DNA from 4 places in the Paenibacillus hebaui genome. Region 4 is predicted to be linked to each of the others. Evidence: riboswitches for the same ligand, from Rfam matches in the RefSeq annotation. Region 4 holds a riboswitch; each other region holds the start of a gene.
The links. A riboswitch is a leader RNA that binds a small molecule or an ion and turns the genes downstream of it on or off. The one in region 4 is predicted to bind thiamine pyrophosphate.
Positions count from the first base shown of each region.

Region 1: it holds a riboswitch for thiamine pyrophosphate, as region 4 does, so the genes downstream of both, ACR32F_RS02140 (ABC transporter substrate-binding protein) here and thiC (phosphomethylpyrimidine synthase ThiC) in region 4, are expected to answer to the same signal.
Region 2: it holds a riboswitch for thiamine pyrophosphate, as region 4 does, so the genes downstream of both, ACR32F_RS18075 (thiamine phosphate synthase) here and thiC (phosphomethylpyrimidine synthase ThiC) in region 4, are expected to answer to the same signal.
Region 3: it holds a riboswitch for thiamine pyrophosphate, as region 4 does, so the genes downstream of both, thiM (hydroxyethylthiazole kinase) here and thiC (phosphomethylpyrimidine synthase ThiC) in region 4, are expected to answer to the same signal.

Region 1 is NZ_CP196836.1:461,602-465,012, reverse strand. It holds gene ACR32F_RS02150 (VOC family protein) at 26-415, shown strand; gene ACR32F_RS02145 (NAD-dependent epimerase/dehydratase family protein) at 478-1,233, shown strand; TPP riboswitch at 1,369-1,481, shown strand; gene ACR32F_RS02140 (ABC transporter substrate-binding protein) at 1,699-2,739, shown strand; gene ACR32F_RS02135 (MTH1187 family thiamine-binding protein) at 2,992-3,282, shown strand; gene ACR32F_RS02130 (ABC transporter permease) at 3,282-3,411, shown strand, end outside.
Region 2 is NZ_CP196836.1:4,093,662-4,097,072, reverse strand. It holds gene ACR32F_RS18080 (ABC-F family ATP-binding cassette domain-containing protein) at 5-1,552, shown strand; TPP riboswitch at 1,663-1,772, shown strand; gene ACR32F_RS18075 (thiamine phosphate synthase) at 2,031-2,687, shown strand; gene thiO (glycine oxidase ThiO) at 2,710-3,411, shown strand, end outside.
Region 3 is NZ_CP196836.1:954,040-957,450, forward strand. It holds gene thiD (bifunctional hydroxymethylpyrimidine kinase/phosphomethylpyrimidine kinase) at 1-727, opposite strand, end outside; gene thiM (hydroxyethylthiazole kinase) at 724-1,536, opposite strand; TPP riboswitch at 1,799-1,901, opposite strand; gene ACR32F_RS04250 (radical SAM/SPASM domain-containing protein) at 2,126-3,001, shown strand; gene ACR32F_RS04255 (pectate lyase) at 3,351-3,411, shown strand, end outside.
Region 4 is NZ_CP196836.1:722,932-726,342, forward strand. It holds gene ACR32F_RS03240 (IclR family transcriptional regulator) at 138-881, shown strand; TPP riboswitch at 1,000-1,113, shown strand; gene thiC (phosphomethylpyrimidine synthase ThiC) at 1,462-3,267, shown strand.

The sequences.
Region 1 (3,411 bases), 260 kb from region 4:
ACGGACGATAAGGAGGATTTGGAATATGAGTTTTCAAAAGCGCATTGACCACGTCGGCATTGCCGTTCGTGATCTGGAGACCACGCTCCGTTTCTATACGGAGATTGTTGGTCTTGAATTGAAAGATCGGGTGACCCATACAAATGGGGTCATTCAGCTCGCTTTTCTCGGCTTCAATGGAAGCGACGAGACCGAGATTGAGTTGATTCAGGGATATAGCGACAAGCTGCCTTCCGAAGGAACGGTGCACCATTTTGCCATCCATGTTGATGATCTTGATGCTGAGTATGAACGTATCCAGGCAACCGAAGCCAAGTTTATCGACGGAGAGATGATTACACTGCCTAACGGTTATCGTTATTTCTTTATTTATGGACCAGAGAAGGAATGGATTGAATTTTTCCAGCGTCAATGAAGAACATGAAGATAAACCAGCATTATAGGCAGAGAATCTGCATGCAGAATTGGAGCTGATGTATGAATATTTTAATTACTGGAGCAGCCGGGAAAATCGGAAGAGACTTGTCCCACTATTTATCAGAAGCATTCCATCTGCGTATAACCGATCTGAATATCGATAGACTGAATGAGTATCAAGATACACGCCATGAGATTATCGCACTTGATGTGACGGAGCCAGAAGCCTGCCGGAAAGCATGTGAAGGTATGGATATCGTTGTACATCTGGCTGGGGACCCATCCCCGCATGCCGGATTCTATGAATCCCTACTGGATATCAATATCAAAGGTACATTTAACGTGCTCCGTGCCGCCAAGGATCAGGGCGTGCGAAGAGTCATTCTGGCGAGTAGCGCACAGACAATTGAAGGGTATCCTATCGATGCCCAGATCTATCCCGACATGCCGACACAACCACGTAATTTGTATGGGGTTAGCAAATGTTTTGGCGAATCACTCGCTTCCTACTTTGCTTATACTGAGAGCTTACAAAGTGTTGCAATACGCATAGGGGCATATGATGATTTTCAACCGGATGGGCCACCGCTGGAGGCGCGTGATATGAGTGCTTATATTAGTCCGACTGACCTGTGTGATTTGGTGTACAAAGCGATCACGACTGAAGAACTCGAACCGTTCACCATTCTACATGGCATCTCGAATAATCGTTTCAAACGATTAAATCTGGAATCAACGAAAAAACAGATCGGCTATGACCCAAAATCCGATGCTTTTGCACTCAGTCAGATCCCCCTATACGATACGCCACGATAAATGGTTATAAGGCCGTTATTCACGTATAACGGCCTCTTTTCTTTACGGCACATACCTCCATTGCCCCATCCAGTTCCTGACTGGACATGCATGGCCCTCTGGCCTATAATAACACCTAGTAATGCCCGTAACTTCATAGTTTCCCAGGGGAGTCGGAATTGGCCGGCTGAGAGTGTATCCCACCAAGATACTGACCCTTAGACCTGATCTGGATCATGCCAGCGTAGGAATCGGAGTATATCGAATTGGCGCAGCCTCTTTGCTGAGTGCCACACCTCTAACGCCTGCACGCGTCCCGGATTACCGGGGCGCTTTTTTATGTTCTTTTGTCTAGCGAGAGCTAAAAAAGTGACGTCATCCGGATCATAGCTGGTATAAATCTGTCGATTTATGCAAGATGCTTGGATATGAAGCCAAGGAGTACCCCGTGCCACTGGCCGGACAACATGAAGGAGAGAATCAAAGATGACATGGCGTAAAATGACAGGACTACTACTCTTATGTGTGACACTGATTGCCATAACCGCTTGCGGTGGCAAGGAAGCAGCACCCACGGAACAGAACGGCAGCAGCAACACTGAAAATAGCAGTGGAGGTGACAACGCAGCCCTCAAGGATATTAAAGTGGTGCTGGACTGGACACCAAACACGAATCATACCGGCCTGTATGCGACCGTAGCTCAAGGTTTTTATAAAGCCGAAGGTTTAAATGTAGAGATTGTACAGCCAGGTGCCGGAGGCGCGGATACCATGGTTGCTTCGAACGAAGTACCCTTTGGCGTAAGCTATCAGGAAAGTGTGACCCAAGCCCGTACACAGGGCGTTCCACTTGTCTCGATTGCAGCGGTCATTCAACATAATACGTCCGGATTCGCCGCTCCAACGGATCGGAATATTAAGTCACCCAAAGATTTCGAAGGCAAAACCTACGGCGGCTGGGGCTCCCCGGTTGAGGAAGCCGTGATGCAGTCCATTATGGAAGGCGAAGGTGCCGATGTGTCCAAAGTGAAAAATATTAATATGGGCGACGCGGACTTTTTTACCGCAGTAAAACGTGATATCGACTTTGCCTGGATCTTCTACGCCTGGACTGGCATTGAAGCCGAACTGCGCGGAGAACCAATCGACATGCTGTATGTGAAAGATTATTCCGAAGCACTGGACTACTACACTCCTGTGTTAGTAACGAATGAAAAGACGATTCAGAACGATCCAGAGCTGGTTAAAGCGTTCTTAAAAGCCACTTCCAAAGGGTATCAATATGCGATTGAACATCCCGAAGACGCTGCCAACATTCTGATCAAGGCCGTACCGGATCTGGATAAGGACCTTGTACTCGCAAGCCAGAAGTGGCTGAGTCCGAAATATCAGGATGATGCACCGCGCTGGGGCGAACAGAAGCAGGAAGTATGGAAGAATTACACGAATTGGATGTTTAGCAAAAAACTGCTTGATGAGCAGGTTGATGTGTCCAAAGCGTATACGAACGAATTTTTACCTCAATAATAATTGTTTAAGTTGAACTTTTTTACACAAACGAAGAGTGCAGAACCCATCTGAAGAAGCGAAGCGCTCACCTAAAAGCTTTCTGAAAGAAAGCTTCTTCGGAAGCATATGCTATCCCCGAATTTCCTCCATTAAAATTTATTAAAGAAATCCGGGGATAACAGTGATCGGAAGAGGGTACTGCAATCGGAGTGTTAAGTGTAAAGCTGGTTCAACTCATGCAACTTAACCCGAAAGGAACCGTGATCTCTCATGGCAAGTACATTACTCAGCATTCAGGTCATTCCCAAAACGCCGAATGGCGAAAACTCCTACCCCTACGTCGATCGTGCCATCGAAGTGATTCAGCAGTCTGGCTTAAAATATCAGGTTAACCCACTCGATACTACAATGGAGGGAGAACTGGAGGAGCTGCTTGAGGTTGTCCGTAAAATGCACGAGGTTCTCGTGGAAGCGGGCAGTCCAAGCATCATCTCACAGATCAAGATTGCTCACAGTCCGAACGGCTTAAGCATGGACACGCTGACGGAGAAGTATCGCTAATGTATGCCTATTGGAAAAACGTGTGGCCGCCCTTTGTGGCGGTTATTCTCTTTATAGCGGTATGGCAGGGCGCTGTCTCCCTGTTCCATATTGAGAAATGGATGCTGCCTGCACCTTCGGATATCACTC
Region 2 (3,411 bases), 3.4 Mb from region 4:
TCTTATGAGTTTATTGTCAGTAGAGAACGTGAGTCACAATTTTGGAGACCGTACGTTATTTAAGAATGTATCTTTTCGTTTGCTCGCCGGAGAGCGTGTAGGCCTTGTTGGAGCAAATGGTGTGGGCAAGTCCACATTGATGAACATCCTCACCGGGAAATTGTTGAAGGACGAAGGGAAGGTTGAATGGACCCCCAAAGTTCGTTATGGATATCTGGACCAGCATACCAAGCTGACGCCGGGCAAGACGATTCGTGATGTGCTCAAGGATGCATTCCTCCCCTTGCTTGAATTAGAAAAAGAAATGTTGTCCATCACCGATCAAATGGCGGATGCCGATCCGGACAAGCTTGAATTGTTGTTGGAAGAGATGGGTGATATCCAGGAACAATTGGAGCAAGGTGATTTTTATCTGATTGATGTAAAAGTGGAAGAGATGGCTAATGGTCTTGGTTTGTCCGCCATCGGACTTGATCGTGATGTAGCCTCTCTGAGTGGGGGTCAGCGTACAAAGGTTTTGTTGGCAAAGCTTTTGCTGGAGAAACCTACTGCTCTTCTGCTGGATGAGCCGACGAACTATCTGGATGTGGAGCATATAGAGTGGCTGATACGTTACCTGAAGGATTACCCTTATGCGTTCATTCTGATCTCGCATGATACAGAGTTTATGAATGAAGTCGTCAACGTCATTTATCATCTGGAATTTGCTAAATTAACGCGTTATGCAGCGAACTATAACAAATTCCTTGAAATGGCCGATATGAATAAAGCTCAGCATATCGATGCTTATGAGAAACAGCAGGAGTACATCAAGAAGCAGGAAGATTTCATTCAGCGGAACAAAGCGCGTGCTTCCACTTCTGGTCGTGCCAAGAGCCGTGAGAAGCAACTTGGCAAGATTGAACGGATTGATCGTCCAGATGAAGCTGCCAAACCAACATTCAAATTCAAAGATGCCCGGGCGAGCAGTAAAACGGTCTTCGAGGGTATTGATTTTGAAATTGGATATTCACATGCTCTGTTACCCAAGATGACAATGACCATCGAACGCGGTGAGAAAATCGCCATTGTCGGCTGTAACGGTGTAGGTAAATCCACATTGCTCAAGACCATTCTGGGGAAAATACAGCCACTTAGTGGTAAGACTTTCCTAGGGGATTACCTGGAAACAGCCTACTTCGAACAGGAAGTGCGGGCGGGTAATATTACTCCGATAGAAGATGTATGGAATGAGTTCTCCCATCTGACCCAGAATGAAGTTCGGGGTCATCTCGCCCGTTGTGGATTGAAGAATGAACATATTACTCGTCCGCTGAACATGCTTAGTGGTGGAGAACAAGCCAAAGTTCGTTTGTGCAAACTTCTGATGCGTGAAAGTAACTGGATCTTGTTCGATGAGCCAACCAACCATCTGGATGTTACGGCAAAAGCGGAGTTGAAGCGTGCCCTGCAAGAATTCAAAGGTACCGTTCTGCTGGTATCTCATGAACCTGAGTTTTACGAGGGCTGGGTCACCAAAACATGGGATGTTGAGGCTTGGTCCGAGAAATAATAGATTCAACGAACAACTCAACCCACCTTAGGTGATGAGTGAACGATGAAACAAACGAAAATGTACGGTGACAAAAAAAGGGGTCTATGGTAACATAGGCTACAACTTCATATGAACACTAGGGGGGCCGCGCGAGGCGGCTGAGATGGAAGAATGCGATTCTGGACCCTTTGCACCTGATCTGGATCATACCAGCGTAGGGAAGTGGCGCGTTTCAGTTGATGACAGTGTGACAGCAATTCACTTATATTGTGAAGATTGCTTTGCCTGCCTCAGAATGAAGCATGCAGTTTCTATGTTAAAGCTTACAACTATGCATTTCATGGTTGCTATTACATAGAGTACGGCATGGCAGTCATCATTCAAGCTGATTCCTGAATTTAAATTCGCGGCCACTCCCCTATGGGAGTGGCTTTTTTGTCGTTTCGTAGGCGTTTCGTAGTTGTTTCATATCATGCTTATATCATACAAAAGGAGGGTGAAGGAGACGTCATTATCCCACGAACATGTGAAGACAACTTCCTTCGAGCTGCATGCTGTTTCGCAAGGCAGAGGAGACAGGTATTCTTTTCTGAATGCAGCTAAGGAGGTATGGCGATGGGTGGATTATATTCACATCCGGGAAAAACAGCTGACGTTGGAGCAACGGATGAACTGGGCACAAAGCCTGAAGTCGCAAGGGGTTCCGCCTGAACAAATTATCATGAATGGCTCAGAGCGGCTTGCTCCAGATCCGTTGCTCGGCGGTGCGCATTGGGGACAGGCTGCTCTACGAGACTATGATTCTAGTGAGTTAAATCGAGAGGATCGGCTTCGGCTAGGGGTATCGGTTCATTCTCTGGAAGAAGCCAAAGTTGCAGAAGAACGTGGAGCAAATTATCTCTTTTACGGACATGTCTATGCCTCAAATAGTAAACCAAATAGCGAACCAAGAGGACTGGAGGCATTGGCTGAAATATGTTCCAATGTATCGATTCCCGTAATTGGCATTGGCGGGATTGGACCGGAAAATATTGCTGCGATTCGATCTGCTGGTGCCCAAGGCGCTGCTGTGATTTCAACCATTTGGATGAGCCATAACCCGGAACTGGCTGCTGCTTCATTACGACAGGTGATAGCGGATTCAGAAAAGTAAACTGAACTAAGGAGATGAGACGATGAAAGATGCAGCAATAAGTCGTAGCCGGAATCGTTCAGGATATCATCCAGAAGCAGAATCTATAAGTAAAGCAGGAGCAGCTACTCGGAGTAAGCTTTATGCAGAAACCATTATCGTAGGCGGAGGAATTATCGGTTGTGCCATTGCATGTGAGCTTGCTACAAGAGGACGGGATGTACTGCTGGTTGAACGCTCGCGGATTGCCGTGGGGACTTCATGTGCAGCGGCCGGAATGATTGCAGCCGACAGTGAGGAATTCACTCAACCTGTAATGGCGAAGCTTGCCCGACAGAGCAGAGAATTACTTCATGAGCAGAAGGAACGTATCAGCTCACTCAGTGGTGTGGAAATGGGGTTACAGCAGCATGGATTTATTACCCCTTTTCGTTCATACAGTGAAGTCAGCAGTTACAAGAATAATCGATCTTCTATCTTGTCTACAGAGCATATATGGTGGGATCGTTTCTCCGTTCAACAAGAAGCAGCATGGTTAAACAGGAATACTTATGGTGCTTATTACTTGCCTTATGAGAGCGAGGTTCTTCCTGTCCATCTTACGCAAGCTTACGCTAAGTCGGCTCAGGCAATGGGTGCGCGAGTGATGGAAGGTATACAGGATGTCCGCTTGCATACGGATATAAACGGTGTGCAGGGAATAGAGACATCCTTTGGAATAATGACATCCAAGAACGTCATTATT
Region 3 (3,411 bases), 230 kb from region 4:
CTGCCTGAATGAATGCTCGCGCGGTCGTGACGGTAGCCAGAGCAGGAAGACCTTTGGCAAGTTCGGCTGTGATGGCTGCAGAATACGTGCATCCTGTTCCATGGGTATGGCGAGTCACGACACGAACATGCTCCAGATAATGAAAAGACTGTCCATCATAGAGCACATCCACAATCATACCACTTCCCTCAGCATGGCCTCCTTTGACCAAAGCATACGTCGAGCCCATCTGTACAATCCGTCTTGCGGCTTCTTCCCGTTGACTCAGATTCGTAATGGACATCCCGGTAAGCAGTTCCGCTTCCGGAATATTGGGTGTTGTGATCAGAGCATGCGGCAAAAGCTCCGTAACCAACGCCTGTACAGCTTCCTGCTGGAGCAGCGGGGCACCGCCTTTGGCAACCATAACCGGATCGATAACCAGATTAGACCAGTTGAATTGCTGCCACTTCTCAGCGACCAGCCGTATAATCTCGGTGCTGTAGAGCATGCCTGTCTTCACCGCCGTGGGCTGGAAATCCTCCCCGGTCGAATCCAACTGTTGAGCGATACCCTCGTAAGGGATGGGAAAAACACCCTGTACACCTGTTGTATTTTGGGCAGCAATTGCTGTAATGACGGTCATGCCATACACGCCGAGCTCCTGAAATGTTTTTAGGTCAGCCTGAATTCCGGCCCCGCCTCCATTATCCGAGCCTGCAATCGTTAACGCTTGAGCGATACTCATTGTACACCCCCGCTGATCTGGCGAAGTTGTGCCCGCTGCGCCAAGATGTCAGGTGTCACTTGAGCCAGTTGGTTCAACAATTCAATCTGGAAGCTGCCCGGCCCCTGATGGGCGGTATGCTCTGCCGCAATTTCTGCTGCCACGCCATAGAAAGCAAGTGCTTCAACAACGCTGCTGAGCAAATCGTCCCCCGATTCGGCTATGGCTACAAAAGCACCGATAACCGAGCTGAGCAGGCAGCCTGCACCAGTAACCTGAGTGAGCAGGGCATGTCCATTACTCGTGAGAGATGTGGTTTGTCCATCGGTAATGATATCTTCTCTTCCAGTGATAACCACAACACAGCCGAGTTTCTGCGCTGCTCGCTCCGCAATTCCGATCCGGTCACCCTCGCCGTGACCTGCATCCACACCTTTGATGCTCCAGCGCTCACCGATGACATTGGCGACTTCCGCCACATTGCCTCGCAGTACCGTGAGGCGAAGCTCACGAATGAGCATCTGGACGGTTTCCGTACGATACATGGTTGCGCCAGCTCCGACCGGATCGAGCACAACAGGTACGTTATTTGCATTGGCAGATTGACCCGCGAGTCGGATGGATTGAACCACCCTTTCATCCAGCGTGCCGATGTTCAGGACAACCGCCCCAGATATCTTGGCAACATCAGCAACTTCTTCATATGCGTAAGCCATAAATGGGGACGCACCAAGTGCGAGCAGGCCATTGGCTGTAAAGGGAGCAACGACCAGATTGGTGATGTTGTGTACCAGTGGATTTTGAGTGCGAACACGTTCCAGATAAGACATATAAGTTCCTCCTTTTTTGAAATTCGTATCAGCAGGCATTAGGATTTCGACATCCAGACCTTGATCTGCGAAGGCTCCTTTCTCCTGTGTAACCTAGAGATGGTATGTACTGCATTTGGGTACCAGGAGCATAATGGACCGTTTGTCTCTAACATCTGCAAAAGAAATACAAAAAGACCCACCCATTTCCGGAGAAATGAGTGGGTCTGTAAGTTATATCCGTCGTTGATCTTCTCAACAAAATGAGAAAACCCCGCTTACTTAAAAGGCCGCTCCACTTCCCTCCGCTGGTATGATCCAGATCAGGTTCAAAGGGTCCGAATCGTTCAATTCGTCTCAGCCGTAAGGCTCCCCTAGTGCAAATGTTCAAAATATGCAGTTGTGTATTCAGCATATATCACATGGATGTGAACTGTAAAGAGGGAATCACCGCTTGGGAACCATAACGAGAACTCTCGCATTTGTTAGAAAATTAGAAAGGAAATTTACCTCGGCTCCCTAACCCGATATAATAGTGGTGGCGCATATTGGCCGGATCACAAATGCGGGTGGGACTGTTCTCCCTCCCAAGCAGAATGGGGACCCTGAGTTGAAAACGTTCAAGAAAGTATATATTGAGATCACAAGTATATGTAATCTGGCATGCAGTTTCTGTCCGCAGACCAAACGAGCTAAAAATTTCATTGACCCTGAAGTCTTCAACAATATATTGGATCAGATTAAACCCCATACCAAACATATTTATTTGCACGTCAAAGGTGAACCATTGCTTCATCCCAAAATTGATCTGTTACTGGATTCAGCGCATGAAAAAGGGTTCAAGGTCAATATTACGACCAATGGCACGTTATTGCCCAAGACCCAACATAAATTGCTCGGCAAGCCGGCACTGCGCCAGATGAACTTCTCCTTACACAGCTTTGATGGGCATGAAGGTTCAACAGATCGTGAGGGCTATTTGGGCAACGTATTGTCTTTTGTCCGTGAAGCCGTGAAGCACAATGTCATTATTTCATTCCGACTCTGGAATCTGACACAGGATAACTTTACAAATGCCCAGATGAGCCGAAACCGGGAAACGCTTGAAGTCCTTGAACGGGAGTTCAACCTGGATTTCCGCATTGAGGAAAAGGTGGTACCGGGCAGTGGTGTCAAGATTGCTCCAAATGTGTACCTGAATCAGGATCATGAATTTCAGTGGCCGAGTCTGGATGCCCCCGAAGATGACGGCAAGGGCTTCTGTCACGCGCTTCGCAGTCAGGCGGCAGTGCTTGTGGATGGAACGGTCGTTCCATGCTGTCTTGATGGTGAGGGGGTAATTAACCTGGGCAACGTTCACGAGAAGTCTTTCTCGGAGATTGTGGACGGCGAAAGAGCCAACAATCTGTTCTATGGTTTCTCCAAACGGGAAGCGGTGGAGGAATTATGTCGGAAATGCGGATATCGCCAGCGGTTTGGAGCCTAAGCATCTTACCTCAGTCAGCCTGAAGCGATTCAAGATCACACATTTGGAGACAGATGTAGTGGTCTTTCTTTATTATAGGGAATTAAAGCTAGGGGTACCGCACGTTACAAATTAGCATACCTGAGGTTGATATCAGCATATTGATCCAGGGACATGGGTTGCAAAAATGCCGATATGACAGGGATTTTGCTGTGTCATTATACATCTGACCTAATGATTATTCTTGTTACCTTCCTTATTTGGTAGGATTAGGTTGTGGTTCTCCAGCGTGCACCTTTGGTGAACTTCCAGTACAAGCCCAGGCTTGTACACAACCAAAAAACGAGAGAATAAGGGAGGAAATGAAGTTATGAAAAAAATGTTGACATTGTTGCTGTCCGCTGGTCTGGTTGCTTCCATATTTGGTGCAG
Region 4 (3,411 bases):
TTAGACTTATAAAAAGAAAAATAATTACACATTCATATATTCCCTATTGGCGCTTTTTGGTTTACAGATGAGACCGTTTCTCATATAATTTATGTAACCAAGTTTCATGTGATGAAACATGAGGAGGGCATTATGCCATGGAAGACCGTAAGTTAACCGTCCGGGCTGTAGAACGGGCGCTGGATATATTATTATGTTTTACAACACGCAGTGATCTGGGACTGACTGAAATCGCCAGTCAGATCGGTCTGCATAAAAGTACAGTGCATCGTCTGATGGCTACACTGGAGGATAGAGGATTTGTCATCCGGGATGCAGCGACCGAGAAGTATCGACTTGGCATACGGATTTGGGAGCTGTCTGCCCATATGTCACGTAGCGATGACCCGGCCATTCTGCTTCTTCCTGCGATGGAGCGGTTGAGGGATCGACTGGGCGAGACGGTGAGTTTATACCTGCGTGATGGCGGTGAGCGGATTCGGATTCAGGCGGTGCAGAGTGATCAGGCAATTCGCCGCGTGGCTCCGGTTGGTGTCCGACTCCCACTATCGGTGGGTGCATCGAGCAAGGTGCTCATGGCATTTGCCACCGAAGAGGATCGGGAAGAGCTGATGAATGGGTCGGAGTGGCCGGTATTCATTGATCCCGAAATGTTTTTGGCGCAGATGAAGGACATTAGGGAGAATGGATATGCGACAAGTTATGAGGAGCGTGAGCCGGGAGCTGCTGCGGTTTCTGTACCCATCATGGACCGAAAAGGCAACATTGCTGCGGCCTTGTCAGTGTCCGGCCCTGTTAGCCGGTTGTCTCAGGAGACGTTGCATGAATACGCACCTGTGCTGAAGGAAGCAGCCACGCAAATGGGGCTTATGTTATCCTAATCTTTAAATTTGGCATATAAAGGTTGTTTTTCTGGTCCGGTTGAGCTACTCTGTAATGGATGGCCCAGGGGGGCCAGTTTAATCTAATATGAACTGCGGCATACAAGTCGCAACTTGTTAACGTTACTGGGGGAGTCCGAATTGTCCGGACTGAGACGGAATCGCATGAGATTCCGGACCCTTTGCACCTGATCTGGATCATACCAGCGTAGGGAAGTAATCGGCGATACGACCACGAACACCACATAATGTGACTTATGAATGGACTCCGCTATGGAGCCTGGATAAGGTGCATTAGTGGTGATGGACATAAGCCGGTTCCTTCGGGAACCGGCTTTTTTATATACAGGAAACAGGCGGAAGCGGATGTCAGCTGCTTTGCTTTTGGACAAAGTGACGGGTGGAGTTACCAGAGCTGGATAGATAAAGTTTGCCTCAACTGCCGATGTTACCTGTAATGAGATGTCCTTATCTTCTGACGTATAATCGCTCTTTCTTTTCTGGGTTGTGCATGATTTGGGACGGGGCGTAAGCAAGCAAACCAAACCAAGCGATCAATAATGAGGAGGAGAAAAGAACGATGAGTACAGGAGAACAAACCATAGGACAAGACAAGCAGGATCAGCAGTTGGAAAAGGAAACCGGGGCGGCCGGACGGGTTCAGCCCTTCCCGGGCAGCCGCAAAGTATACATTCAGGGCTCACGACCGGATATCGCTGTACCAGAGCGTGAGATTGCCCTTCATGACACGAATACTCCCCAAGGGGTGGAGCATAATGCGCCGCTGCGTGTCTACGATACGAGCGGACCGATGACCGATCCCGAATTTCATGCCGATATTCGGGTAGGGTTGCCGGCGCTCCGTACCCGCTGGATTACGGAGCGAGGAGACGTTGAAGCATACCAGGGACGAACGGTTAAACCGGAAGACAACGGACTGAAACCGGGAGGAAGAAAAGCGGGAGCCGAGGAGTATCCAGGCTTGCGTGGCAAGCCGTTACGGGGACAAGCAGGACGCTGTGTAACCCAGATGCACTATGCCCGGCAGGGGATCATTACGCCAGAGATGGAGTTCGCCGCTATTCGCGAGAGTGTGGAACCGGAATTTGTGCGGCAGGAGATCGCAAGTGGTCGAGCGATCTTACCGTCAAACATCAATCACCCTGAGAGTGAGCCGATGCTGATTGGGCGTCATTTTCACGTAAAGATCAACGCTAACATCGGTAACTCTGCTGTATCTTCCTCCATTGAGGAAGAGGTGGAGAAGATGACCTGGGCCGTACGCTGGGGGTCGGATACGGTGATGGATCTTTCCACAGGCAAGGACATCCATACCACCCGAGAATGGATTATTCGCAATTCGCCTGTACCGATCGGCACGGTGCCGCTCTATCAGGCGCTGGAGAAGGTGAATGGCGAAGCCGAGGCGCTGACCTGGGAGTTGTATCGTGATACGCTCATTGAGCAGGCGGAGCAGGGTGTAGACTACTTTACAATCCATGCAGGCGTACTACTGCGTTACATCCCCATGACAGCCAAACGGATGACGGGCATTGTGTCACGCGGCGGGTCCATTATGGCAGCATGGTGCCTTGCGCATCATCAGGAGAATTTTTTGTACACCCATTTTGAAGAAATCTGCGAGATTATGAAAAGGTATGACGTAGCGTTCTCTCTCGGAGATGGACTGCGTCCAGGGAGCATCTACGATGCCAATGACGAAGCTCAGATGGCAGAATTGGCTACACTCGGGGAACTCACGCAGATTGCGTGGAAGCATGATGTACAGGTCATGATCGAAGGTCCTGGGCATGTACCGATGCACAAGATTAAGGAGAATGTCGATCTGCAAATGGAGATTTGCAAAGAGGCGCCGTTCTATACGCTGGGGCCGCTGACAACCGATATTGCACCGGGATACGATCACATTACCTCAGCCATTGGGGCGGCAATGATTGGTTGGTTCGGTACGTCCATGCTTTGTTACGTTACGCCAAAAGAACATCTGGGCCTGCCCAACAAGGATGATGTGCGCGAAGGCGTCATCGCCTACAAAATCGCTGCTCATGCCGCTGATCTGGCGAAAGGCCATCCACGCGCGCAGCGCCGGGATGATGCCCTGTCCAAAGCGCGCTTCGAGTTCCGCTGGCGGGACCAGTTTAACCTGTCGTTGGACCCGGAACGTGCGCTTTCCTACCATGATGAGACGTTGCCAGCAGAAGGGGCCAAAGAAGCCCATTTTTGCTCCATGTGCGGGCCGAAGTTCTGCAGTATGCGGATTACGCAGGATATACGTGCTTTTGCCGCGGACAAAGGATTGTCTGAGACTGAGGCTGTAACTGCGGGCATGCAGGAAAAGGCCGAGGAATATCGGACGCGATCGTAAGCGTTATTAAAGCGCAATCTGGGCTGCCTGAAATAGTGCAAAAGCCGTTCCTCTCTGTGATCGTGGAGAAGAACCGTTTTGCTTAGTGGTGTATTGTATGTGCTTTATCTAAAAGACAAGTATCCATACAACATATTTTTATCA